Regions from separate parts of the Sporosarcina sp. FSL K6-1508 genome, predicted to be linked through region 2. Evidence: riboswitches for the same ligand, from Rfam matches in the RefSeq annotation. Region 2 holds a riboswitch; each other region holds the start of a gene.
What was found. A riboswitch is a leader RNA that binds a small molecule or an ion and turns the genes downstream of it on or off. The one in region 2 is predicted to bind thiamine pyrophosphate.
Positions count from the first base shown of each region.

Region 1: linked by a shared signal. The riboswitch ahead of thiT (energy-coupled thiamine transporter ThiT) and the one ahead of thiD (bifunctional hydroxymethylpyrimidine kinase/phosphomethylpyrimidine kinase) in region 2 are both predicted to bind thiamine pyrophosphate.
Region 3: linked by a shared signal. The riboswitch ahead of MKZ11_RS10525 (acetylornithine deacetylase) and the one ahead of thiD (bifunctional hydroxymethylpyrimidine kinase/phosphomethylpyrimidine kinase) in region 2 are both predicted to bind thiamine pyrophosphate.

Region 1 is NZ_JBBOXF010000001.1:1,569,556-1,573,917, reverse strand. Features, by position in the region: gene MKZ11_RS07705 (M3 family oligoendopeptidase) at 1-331, opposite strand, end outside; gene MKZ11_RS07700 (tryptophan-rich sensory protein) at 491-1,225, shown strand; gene thiT (energy-coupled thiamine transporter ThiT) at 1,267-1,824, opposite strand; TPP riboswitch at 1,904-2,006, opposite strand; gene MKZ11_RS07690 (hypothetical protein) at 2,117-2,455, shown strand; gene MKZ11_RS07685 (hypothetical protein) at 2,518-2,634, shown strand; gene map (type I methionyl aminopeptidase) at 2,741-3,487, shown strand; gene MKZ11_RS07675 (DEAD/DEAH box helicase) at 3,576-4,362, opposite strand, start outside.
Region 2 is NZ_JBBOXF010000001.1:1,095,318-1,099,679, reverse strand. Features, by position in the region: gene MKZ11_RS05095 (DUF3238 domain-containing protein) at 1-553, opposite strand, end outside; gene thiE (thiamine phosphate synthase) at 608-1,267, opposite strand; gene thiD (bifunctional hydroxymethylpyrimidine kinase/phosphomethylpyrimidine kinase) at 1,260-2,090, opposite strand; TPP riboswitch at 2,170-2,275, opposite strand; gene MKZ11_RS05080 (histidine phosphatase family protein) at 2,622-3,164, opposite strand; gene phnX (phosphonoacetaldehyde hydrolase) at 3,429-4,262, opposite strand; gene MKZ11_RS05070 (2-aminoethylphosphonate--pyruvate transaminase) at 4,259-4,362, opposite strand, start outside.
Region 3 is NZ_JBBOXF010000001.1:2,089,414-2,093,775, reverse strand. Features, by position in the region: gene MKZ11_RS10530 (polysaccharide deacetylase family protein) at 1-189, shown strand, start outside; gene MKZ11_RS10525 (acetylornithine deacetylase) at 333-1,598, opposite strand; TPP riboswitch at 1,715-1,817, opposite strand; gene MKZ11_RS10520 (S-layer homology domain-containing protein) at 1,835-4,021, opposite strand; gene MKZ11_RS10515 (hypothetical protein) at 4,297-4,362, opposite strand, start outside.

The DNA.
Region 1 (4,362 bases), 470 kb from region 2:
GCCCGACCGTAGAAAAGCGTGCCCCAAGTGCGCCCGTTTCACCTTGCAGTTGTAATGCTTTTTTATCTGTTGTATCTGCCGCAAGGAAACACCCGATAACAGCGCCTGCTTGCGACAGATTAAGTGCAACCTCTTTCAGGGATTCAATTAGAATTGACACTTCTTTTGCTACATCTGCTGACTTAGGAACTAGAAATGCAGATGCCGTTTCTTCTAATGAACTGAGACTTTCTTTCAGATTATCCAAGTGTGTTCGCAATTCTTGTGATCCACTTCCACCTTTAAAAAACACATCAAGATCCCACACTTCTGAATACATTTTTTGCGTCATTATAATTCCCCCTGATTCATTCTAAATTTTCCAAAAACACCTCTTGATTATAACATGAATATTCGGGAAGCGAAATATTACAATTGTGACGGAAGGTTCATACTTTCCTTCGCAGGTTCTCCCATTCCTCTGTATACTGTTCAGTAGGAGGATTTAAATATGTTTAGAATTATGATTATGATTTTTTCGCTCATTGCAGTTATCCTAGTCAATGCAGCTGCGAATATAATGCCTATCAACGGTAAAACAACTGGGGAAATTTCAAATAGCTTACCAGTGCTATTTACACCAGCAGGTTATGTATTTTCAATTTGGGCAGTTATTTACCTGCTTCTCGCTATCTGGTTGTATGGCTTCATGCGAAACAAAGCAACAGTTGAACATGCGTTATTTACCCGAAGAGCTGTCCTATTTGTGACCAGCTGCCTATTTAACATTGCTTGGATACTGCTCTGGCATTTTGGCTTTTTTGAATGGACGATTGTTGTCATTGTACTACTTCTCGTCACGCTATTGACCATTTACTTTACGTACTCTAAAAGAGATAATCATTTTTACGAAAGAGGTCCGATTGCTGTCTATCTTGGCTGGACTTTTGTCGCCACCATTGCAAACGTCAGCTATGTCCTGACGTTGCACGAGTGGTCTGGGTGGGGTCTAAGTGATCCTTTATGGACCGTTATCTACCTAACGTTTGCTACTGCGATTGCTCTTCATTTTTTGTACCATTATGCAGACATAGCATTCAACGCAGTTTTCATATGGGCATTTATTGGCATTGCAGTAAAAAATGGCGGAGATGAATTATTCGTTTCAGCTGCAGCCCTATTTCTCGCTGCCTCCATCGCAGCCTCTATTTTCTTTAGAAGAAGATCACTTACCTCTACAAAATAAAAAAATCGCCGTCCTCCAACAAAGGAGAAAACGGCGATTTTTTATTTACGCTCAAGAAGACGCGGTGCTGTAGTGAACAATAAAGACGTTACAATCGCTGCCAAAATAATTGCCGGTATCATGTAACTTGCATTATAAAGTAATGAATAAAGCCATACAGGCTGTCCTTCGGGTGCATAAGAAGCAAAGAATACGATTCCCCCGATAAAGTGGATTAGATATCGAAGAAAACCACCGATGACTGTTCCTATGACAATTGCAGTAACCATCGATCCTTTGTTACCTTTTGCTTTACTGCTTAACAGCCATGCTAGCGTAACACCAGCTACTCCGACGAGCGTATAAGCGACGAAATAATCGAGCGCCGCCTGTATAGGGTTTAATACAAATCCACCCATCAGAAGTTGCAATACACCTGATACGAACCCTGTCAGCATGCCGCCCATAATGCCCCAACGAAATGCCATGATGACAATCGGTAACATCGATAGTGTCACCGACCCACCCTGTGGCATTTTAAAACCAATCTGATCAAGTACAAATGAAATCGCACCTAAAATAGCTACCTCAAGTAAAAGTTGAAGTTTTTTCCGTTCCAATTTTATTCCTCCCCCTACCAGTTCAGCGTAGGATGTGGCCATAAAAAAAGACATCCCGGATAGATGGGACATCGAATATGTCAATTTCCATCCACATCCCTACGCAAGAATAATCTTACAGGTTCTAAGGGTCAGGACAACTTGTCCAATCTCAGCCAAAATAGGCACCCCTTGTGGTTCCAGTAATTCAGTTGTCCATTACATTGTATAAGATGGCCCCCCTTTAAGCAAGATGATTAATAAGGATGGAAAGTATCCGATATAGTAAAAGTACAATGGAGGGATATCTTTGATGAACAGTAAACTACTAGCTGCCTTATGCTATTTTAGCGTTTTTTTCGCCCCTTTACTTCTGCCTGTCATCGTTTATTTCGTTACGGACGACCGGGAAGTAAAAACCCACGCAAAACGCTCATTTGTTTCCCATCTTGTTCCTACCGTACTTCTTATTGCGGGATTAGTCATTTTTTCTTTTTCAATGTTTTCCTTTACGTACAGCATGGATGAGATGCCGAGCGGAAATTTCGGCTTTTGGCAACTAACTCCCCTTCTTTTCATGCTTGTCTACGGAATACTCTTATTGGCTATTCTTATTTGGAACGTATTTCAAGGCGTCAAAGTATTGAGATAAATGTTTACAAAACAGCCATTACGGGAAAAAGTAAGAAATGCTTTATCTAGGAGTGATTTCTGATGAAACTTGGCAGATTACTGAAAACCGCTATAAAATGGGCACCCGTCGTCTATCCGATTGTACGAAAAGTGATGTCGAAAAAAAAAGCGGCTGGTACTACAATTCCACGAAGATAAATTGAAAGCCTGCAAACATTTTTAAAGTTTGCAGGCATTTTTGTTCACCTCATTATGATATAGTATGGTATGAAAAAGAATGAACGGAAGAAAGGACTTGTGCATAATGATTGCAAAAACTGAGCAAGAAATTGAAGCGTTAAAAAAAATCGGCAAAATTGTTGCTGAAATCAGGGAAGCGATGAAAGAAGCAACCGTCCCCGGTAAAACGACGAAAGAAATCGATGATATTGGAGGACGCCTATTCGAAGAGAAAGGTGCAATCTCGGGACCCATCGCAGAGTATGATTTTCCTGGCTTTACATGCATCAGCGTTAACAGTGAAGTTGCCCACGGTATGCCTGGTTCACGCATCATAGAAGACGGAGATCTTGTTAATATTGACGTCTCTGGTTCCTACAATGGTTATTTTGCTGACACAGGCATTTCATTTGTCGTTGGTACACCCGATGACAAGAAACAGCAATTATGCGATGTGGCTAAAAGTGCTTTTGAACGTGCAATGACAAAAGTTAAAGCAGGTTCTAGCTTAAATCAAATCGGTAAAGCAGTTGAACGCGAAGCAAAAGAACATGGCTTAAAAGTCATCAAAAACTTGACTGGCCACGGTATCGGTAAAGCGTTGCACGAAGAACCTTCGCATGTACTCAACTATTATGACGCTTGGGATAAGACGCTTTTAAAAGAAGGAATGGTTCTCGCAGTTGAACCTTTTATCTCTGAAAAAGCGGAGCATATTATCGAATCAGGAGATGGTTGGACGTTCATTACACCGGACAAATCCCTCGTAGCTCAAATCGAGCATACAATCATCGTTACAAAAGGCGAGCCAATCATTTTGACACAACTATAATCAGTGTGTGGTGCTTTCTTTCAACAAATATAGAAAAGGGCTATCCGTGGAAATCCAATGTACTTGGATTTCCGGATAGCCCTTTTTACTATTTCTTTTTAGTAGTTGCGATTGTTTTTGAATTTCCTTCTGCTAAGTGGCCTTTATACCAGACTTTTTGGACCGTTTTGATTCCCTTAGTCAGCTTACGGTAATCCCGTTCTTCAGGGTATGATAACAGCGTCAGCACTTCCCCGTCTCCGCCTGCACGCCCTGTTCTGCCTGAACGATGTAAGTATTGCTCAACAGTATGCGGCACGTCAACGTGGATGACATGCGTTAATCCGTCAATATCTAGACCGCGTGCTGCAAGATCTGTCGCTATCAAAATTCGAAGCTCGCCTTTACGGAAACTATCCAATGTTTGCTGTCTTTCAAATTTCGTCATTTCTGAATGAAGAACCGCAATCGGCGCTTCATTATACTTAAGCTTCATTTCTTTCATACGAAGCTGATCCACATTATTAATAAAAGCAAGGGCACGAATTCCCTTTAAATAAGAAATTCCGCGCAAGACATCCGTTTTATCACGAGCATCAGTCTTTACAAACGAATGAACAACTTTACCCGATTTCGGCATCTCTTCCGCGCCTACCTGGATTCGGATTGGATCAGTCATAAACTTGCTAGCAACAATTTCAATTTCATCTGTAATTGTTGCGGAGACGGCTACAACTTGTCTTTCCGGGTTTGCTGCTTCAATCATATTTTTTACAACGACACGATGATCGCGCGCCAAAAGCTGATCACCTTCGTCGAGAACAATGTGGCGTATATCGTGCATCTTTAACTTTTTCACTTTGATGAGTTCCGCTAAACGGCCAGGTGTTCCTACC
Region 2 (4,362 bases):
CTTCTTCCTTCGTTGAAAACGGATTTAACAAGCCAAAAACACTAGAGACCACTGACTGAAACACGTTAAAACGTTCTTCCGACTTCACGAGCGGACGCTTGGAATCGATGATATACGTATAGGTTTCATCCAGCACAAAGTCCCTGTCGATGTAACGATTGTCTGTTACCGTTTTCATGTACGTTCCATTTCGATAGATGTCATATTCATCAACATCTTTGATTTCCTCCCACGATAACGCAATTTGCGTTTTCGCAACGATTGTTGTCATGACAAGCGACTGAAGCGGGCTTTCCTTGTTTTTCTTTTCAGCGAACGCTGACGTCTGCAATGCAATAACGTCAACAACCTCGCCACCTTCAACACGTTCGATTACATAATTATATAGTTTTGCATGCTTAAAATCTCCATCGCTGAATTCCGAGACGGTCCCTTCATATAAATGATGACCATCTTTATAAACGTTATAGGTGCCTCCAATATCATTCCAAGTGAAATAAATTAAATCCGGCTTATGCAAAACAGTTTGTATTTCAAACTTTTTTTTCCTCATCTGCACGCCTCCGTCCTACTCAGAAGTGTGGGGTATTTTACAGTAGGCTAAACATTACATTTCGATACCTGTCAATGAAAGAAGAACTGCCGCTTTCAAACGAATTGCCGCTTCTCCCGGGTTTTCACTTCCGGAAATTGCAGAAAGAATCGCTATACCCGAGGCGCCAGCTTTAATGACAGCACTGGCTTTGCGTTCTGAAATACCGCCAATTGCAACAATTGGTAAGCCAGGCAGCAATGTTACCACTTCACTGACCGTTTCAATCCCAATAACAGGTTGTGTATCACTTTTCGACTGTGTCTCGTAAACTGGTCCAAGACCGATATAATCCGCCCCCGCATCAGCTGCCGCAATCGCTTCCGCTACATTGTGAGTAGAAACGCCAATCAGCATTTCCGGCCCAACCTTCTTACGCACTGCCGAAACGCATCCGTCCTCCTGTCCGATATGAATACCATCCGCCCCTATTTCAATCGCAAGATCTATATCATCATTGACGATGAAAGGAACACTATATTGTTCACATAATTGCTGACATTCAAGTGCGAAAGCTTTCAATTCTTTACCCGTTAACGCCCCAGGTCCTTTTTCGCGCAATTGGAAGCACGTTACGCCGCCTTTTAGTGCCTCTTCTAATACATGCAGCGGATTGCGTCCCGCCAAATTCAATGTGCCCATGATGAAATACAAGTTCACTGTCTGCTTATCCATTTACGACAACTCCTTCCATTCTTTTGGTCGTACGGCGCCCATAAGCCCAGTGATTCGTCGGACCATGGCCGCCGCCAATTTTAAGTCCATCTTCAATCGCAGCATGGATGAAACATTTTGCCTCGATAACGGCATTCGCTGCAGTTTCCCCGTTTGCCAGAAACGCCGTAAGCGCCGCAGAATACGTACACCCTGTTCCATGCGTATCTTTCGTATCAATCCACGGTGCGCGGACCGAAAATCGTTTTCCGTCCGCCCCCATGTACAAATCCTCTGCATAGGACGCTTCCTTCCGATGGCCCCCTTTAATGAGGACCGCCTCTGCGCCCAAAGCCAGTATACGTTTCGCCGCTTGTTCTATGTCTATCTCCGTTTTTATTGTCATGTCGGCAAGCACTTCTGCCTCAGGAATATTCGGCATCACAATCGCTGCGAGAGGGACGAGGACCGTCTTTAATGCTTCAACTGCTTCCTCTTTCAGCAACGATGCCCCCCCCTTCGCAATCATTACAGGATCGATGACAAGCGGAATTCCACTCCAATGAAACATATCTCCCACTGCGTGGATAATCTCCGCCGAAAATAACATCCCCGTTTTAATCGCTTTGACATTGAAATCTTCCATAACTGCCTGTATTTGCGCTGTAATCATAGCCGTTTCAAGCGGTTGAATTGCCGTTACACCAAATGTATTTTGTGCCGTTACCGCGGTCAGCGCCGATGTACCGAAAACGCCTAATTCCTGGAACGTTTTTAAATCCGCTTGTATTCCGGCCCCGCCGCCGCTGTCAGACCCCGCAATCGTCAATGCCACATCTACCATCCGATTCGCCACCCCTTTACCTATACTAAAAAGCCGCTTCCCGGTGGCGTTAGAAAGCGGCTAGCCATTTAACAATTCATAAAGGGCGTACCCACTTTCCTACGCCGGTATAATCCGGATCAGGTTCCAAGGGTCCGCGCATCCATGCACGTCTCAGCCTTAAAAAGGCTCCCCTAGTGGTTGTTTAAATATTCAGCTTTGAGTTAAGTGTACCATAACCCGCTCGGAAACGTTGAAGATGATCCCCATATCAATTAATTAATCGTAAAAAAATCAAGCCATCACCCTTAAATAGTTTATTCCATTAAGAGTCCGGGAAGAGTATAGTGAAAGATACCAAACTGAAAGAAGGCGCCACTTATGCACAAAACTGACAGCAGACCTACTAATCCTGACAAATCCATGTGGATCAGTTTTTTCGGATCACTCATTATTATCGCCGCGGTCATTACAACTAGTTTAGCAATGGGTTGAGATTCACACAAAACTACTTTCATACAACAAACAGGCCGCTATCCAATCGGCCTGTTTTTACTTGGAGTCCCACACCCGTTTTACTTCAGAGTCTTCATCCTTTATCCGTAGCATATACACATCCGGATTCGTCAGTGCCTGCCACTGCTCAAAGCCGAATCGTTCGTCATAACACCTCAACAACAACGCCATTAAATTGCCATGTGTCACAAGCACGGTTTGCGAACCTTCTTCCAACTCATCCAGCACATCACAGACCCGCGTCATTGCCTCTCGTGAAGACTCTCCACCATCGTATTTCAGATGAAGATCTAAAAAAGTATCTTCCAGCTTTATCAACCAGTCTTTGAATTCAGTTGAACTCAGTACGCGTTCTCCAAGTCTACTATCCACTTCTACATGTAGATTTTTTCTTTCCGCTAAAGGCCAACCCGTTTGACGTGCACGTGAAAATGGACTTGTAATAATTCGATCCACCTCGATACCATCAAAGTATTCCGCAAGTTGCGCCGCCTGTAAAATCCCTTCAGCGGTCAATTCTGCGTGTGGTGCCTGTCCTTCTGCGGAGCAATGACGCACGATATATATTGTTTTTTCCATACACGCTCCACCCCTTCGCAAAATAATTGTAGTTATCCCTATCACTCTATTCCCCTTTTATTCTTCAAAGAAAACATCTCAGTTTTCTGATACTTTAAAAATACCAAGCTTCCGCATGGAATTACAAGCGCCACTTCCAACTGCAAATTACCATAAAAAAAGCAGTAAAACTCCCGTCTCAATTGAGAGTAGAGTATTTACTGCATTTTTTCGTACTAATAGACTGTCGATCGTGTTATGAACGTCGCATGTTATTTCCTCTGCCTATACAAGCACCAATGCTGTTCTTGAATTTGGCCGCTTGCCATCCGAAATAAGACTATTTATTTGATCTATAAGCTGCGGAAGTTCCCGCATCGTCGAAATCGTAAAATCAGCGCCATTTTGCATAAATGTAGCTTCCGTTTTAGAAATCACAGTTTCTTTATCAGCTTCTGATAGGCTAGAAAATTCTTCTAAACTCAGCCCCATTTCAGAGCTGCCAATAATGACACCAACTGACCAAACACCCGCGTTGACACCCTCTTTAATATCTGAAATCGTATCGCCTACTTTTACTACCTTCCATGATGCCGATAGTTTTAGCAGCTCCATATTCCGATAGACCATATAAGGATACGGTCTTCCAATCGAATTTGTATCATCAGGGGTAATATAAACATCTGGAGAATACCCCTTTTCCAGCGCATTCGGAACAACGACGTCCATCATTGTAGTTGTATAGCCCGTTGTCGATCCGATTTTCAATCCTCGATTTCTTAATACGTCAATTGCCTTTATAACTCCAGGAATTGGATCCGTATATGCTGATAATGAAGCCATCAACGCAGGTACAAATTCCGCATATAACTTTTCTACATCTTGTTCGTTAAATGACTTTCCATACTTTTCTTCCCATAATACAGCTATTCTAGACATGGATAACATAGCGCGGATATGATCAATTTTCAGCATCCCCATTGGCTCTCTTGCTTCTCCCATTGTCACGTCAATACCAGCGTCTTTAAAAATATCAACAAACACATTTACAGGTGCAAAACAACCGAAATCCACTGTTGTTCCAGCCCAGTCCACTATAACGCCCTCTATTTTATTCATATCGCCACCACTTTCATATAATCTTCCACACTAGCACATAATCCCTCTATATCTTCCTCATAGATTTCACCAATATTGCCAATGCGGAAAGTATTTACGT
Region 3 (4,362 bases), 990 kb from region 2:
CCAGCGACAACGGAAATGGTAAATCGCGTTTTGACAGGTGTGGGAAATGGCTCAATGGTTCTTATGCATCCTACAAAACCCACGTCTGAGGGATTAAAATCGATGATAGATGGCATGAAAGACAAAGGATACCAACTAGGTACCGTTAGTGATTTAATGAGTGAAAAACGGATTGACGCGTTTGAATAAAGAGAAGTTTTAAATTGGAAAGTCTCATTAGTAACTAAAACGGAAAGTGTTCAAGCACTATTACTCAACGAACACTACACAGACTCTTCTATAAAAACGTCTTCCAGCAGATAGAACCGATGGAAGACGTTTTAGCGTTTCTCTTATTTTTTCATATTACACCATTCAATTATAAAGAGCATAAGCGTCTTGGTAAAAGTTAGTAACTCATCGATGCTTATCTTTTCATCGACAGAATGAGCTTCTTCCAACTTCCCGGGTCCATAGATAACTGTTGGAATTCCTGCCTCACCTAACCATCCCGCGTCTGTTACTGTTCTCGACATACCGATGACTACAGGACTTTTTTCGGTTTGCTCATGACAATCTGCAAGCAGTTGAACAGCTGCATGATCCGCGTTCATTTCCAGCGCCGGGAATATTTCTCCTCGCTCTTCAATCATCGATTTTCCGCCCCAGCGATATTGAATCGGATTTTCTCGCAGCCATGGATCCGCTTTGGCTACATGGTTAAGGTGATCTTCAATTTCATTCACCACAGATTGATACGTTTCATTCGGATAAAAGTGAACAGTGATCCAAAGTCGGCATTCATCCGCAACAAAAGCCGCATGTCTTCCACCTTCTATAACTGCCGGGTTGATAGTATTCATACCCGGTGCAAACCCCGGATACTGTTTTGTCACGGCCCAGTGACGTTCCAAGTCTTGCAGTCCAGCAATCACTTTCATCATCTTCTCGATCGCACTGGCCCCCTTGACGTTACCACCTGCATGGAGCATACTCATCCTCATCGCATCATGGAAAACTTCCTTACTTTTGATTGTTATCCAGCCGGTTATTACACCACCCTGACCATGAATTTGACGATCACTGCCATCTACTACAAGCGCGAAGTCTGCCGTATAGCCTTTTTCCATACACGAAAGTGTTCCAGCTTCTCCTGCTTCCTCCCCAATGACCGTCTGGATTTGCAAATCGCCTTTAAGTTCAACACCCAATTCCCTTACTAATTTAACGGCCATTAAAGTCGCCGCCACTGCACCTTTCATATCAGAAGTTCCCCGTCCATATGCAAAGCCATCTTTCGTCGTCAGATCAAAGACAGGCACAGTCCACTCTGTTTCATCCCCCACTTCCGCAACGTCTATATGACCATTAATGATTAAGCTATTATGCAGAGTGCCATCTGTTCCTTTTTTAATGCCTATAACATTTGGATCGCCAGAAAACACATCCCAACTAGCCGTTTCGAACTTCTCTTGTTCTAAAAAGTCTTGAATATACTTCTGCACGCCAGCTGTATTTCTTGCAGGCGGACTGACAGTTGGAAATCGGACCAGATCTCCAAGCAATCGCAACAACTCCTCTTGACGTTCATCAACCAAGCTACTGATTCTCTTTTCCATTTCACCCATCCATTCTTTATCTATATTTTACTTCAGTGAAACTGTAATGGAATAGAAAACAGCCGCCTTCCATAATTGGAAAGCGGCTGTTTTCTACATATATAAAGACAGTGATTGTAGGATTTCAGCTGCTTCCCTACGCTAGTATGAACTAGATCAGGTTCGAAGGGTTTACATGTATGATGCGTCTCAGCCTAAACGGCTCCCCTAGCAGTATCTATTTAATTAGTGTTTTTTTATAATGCGTCCGTTCGTTCTTCACCCTCTGGAAGATACTTCAATAAGTCGATATCACGTAAACCATTCTTTATTTTGGTTGTGTAGCCAAGCTTTTCATTCGATAAAAATGATGCTTTTGAAGCGATCATTTCTTCTAGCAAAGGCAAATACGTCGGATCAATATCTTTCCAAAGTTTGTACGAATTTAATAAATCCTCTAAAGTCAGATGCTTGTAATCATCGCCTTTATAATCACCCAGTGGAGAAATACGGTACCAAATATCGCCGCTATCACGAAGCCAATCATCTTTTTCCGCTACAATCGCTGTTTGAACAGCTCTAGCAGCATCTAAATATTTCTGATCATGGAACTCATTGTAGGCCATGAGTAAAATGTTCATACCGCCCAACACGTGATTCATAGAAGCATGCGTCGTCACTTCCTGTGCAATTGGGAAGTAATCTGAAATGTAATAGGATTTGTCATTCACAGGGATAACATTTCCTTTACTTTTTTGCGAAACAAGTAAGTCCGCATAATTACGTAGCGGTTCTTTCGCATTTTTGATTCCAAAATCGGCACCACTATTATAGTAGAACAACGCAATTTGCTCATTAAAACGTGTATCAATGAATGGAGCAGTAATGTCGTATAGATCTTTCAAATAGGTGCTTGTGACTTCTGTTTCCCAGTACTCTTTGTCGCCTTTGAAATTCTTCAAATTAACAAAGGAGTTGTAAATTAAGTTCTCAAAATAACGATCTTCTTGCTCATTATATAATACCAGCGCTCGATCTTCTTTTAATAGAAGCAAGTTTCTTCCATAGCCTTGCCCATTATCAGGCATTGGTTCTGTCGTTGTCGCCATTTTATTGAATGCACCACCCGCAGTATACCAATTATTACGTTTTTTATAATACTTGGCTGACTCCTGCATCCAGCTCTCCATATTCTCTTCATTTGCAAACAATTGACCATCCGCATTCATATACCATTGATCTACGATGTCATCGCCTTTTGAATTCAACGTATGAACGGATAGTAGAGTAGAGCCAACTTGGGCATACGATAATGCTTCTTTTTCACCTAGTAATTGACGCATGTAGCTGTAACCCTCATCCTCATACTCCAATGACAATTGCTTCGATAAATATGACTGTCCGACCATCCGCTCTTTCACTGACCCGTCTTGCTTTACAAAACGCAGTAAGCCTGTTGGATAGGACGTTGTGTCACTGCCAAAGACATCTTCTTCATTACGTTTAATCTTGTAGCGGTCATAACGGTTTAACTCAAATGAAGCAACTTCATTTTCTTTTTGAATAACATCAACCGTTACAGCAGATTCAGTAGGATTGTTAATTTTCGAAAACAAGAAGTAATCCCCATTATCAAAAGAACGCACCGTTAGCTCTATTATTGCACCTTGTTCTCCGACATTATATGTGTAAATATTATCTCGTGAAAACGTATTATCAATTCTCGTATGATTCGTGAAAAGGATATCCTCTGCTGATCTTAAGTAAATCGGATGTTCATCAAATGACACCTTCATTAAATGAACAGTAGAGGGAATTCGAATAAAATTAGGCGACAGCTTTAAATTAGTTAACGCATACTTTTTGATGGTTTCAATGTTACCATTTTCTACAAGTCCTTGATGCAGAACCACCGCAAAAGTAGCACGGTCGACCGTTGTTTCTGGATTGAACAGACCATTCTCTGTGCCTGGCATCGTTCCGTATTTGGGAACTATACCAACACTCCCTTTATCCAATGAAGTAAGGCTTGGCCAATCGATTAGTTCACTACCTTGCAAATTGAATGCGCGTATTAATGCCGACTCCATTTGCTGACGTGTTAGAGGTTCATCCATCCCAAGCGAATTGCTTGCCACGTCTTTGATTAAGGATTCATATCCCACTTTTGTAAAAGATTGTGCAGCCTCCCCAACAGTTATTGCTACGTCAGGTCGAAACTGCATATCGCCGTAACCCTTCATGATACCCATTTCTACAAGTTGCATAACTTCATTTTTCGCCCAGTGGCTATTTGGAATATCCGTAAACTTCACGACAGTCGTGATGTCTTCTGACTTAACAGCTTGACCTTCTGCCTCGTTAGCTGCTAATACAATCGTAGCTGACATTGGCAAAGCTACTGTCAATGCTAGAGCGAAAAACAGTGTGCGTATTTTCTTCATCTTTGTTTAAAGCCCTCCTCTAATTCGAGAAATTAATTGATAAAACCCGATTTGATTTAACTCTAATTATAACACTTTTGGATACTATTTGGGGTTTCGTCAACATATTAGGAATTAGATGGATGCTAGTAGTTTAAGTTACTTGTCACAAATGACTATCAATGGACATCAAAAAAGTACTTGGTACTAACACAATTCGAAATTGTGCCAGCCAGGTACTTTTAATTACCTTTCGATTGTGAACACAGATTTTTTGGAAGTTTACTCTAGACTCTTCATTTCCATACAGTCATATACTTCTTACGGTATTTGATATCTTCTTCTGTCTCAATCAAATCCAT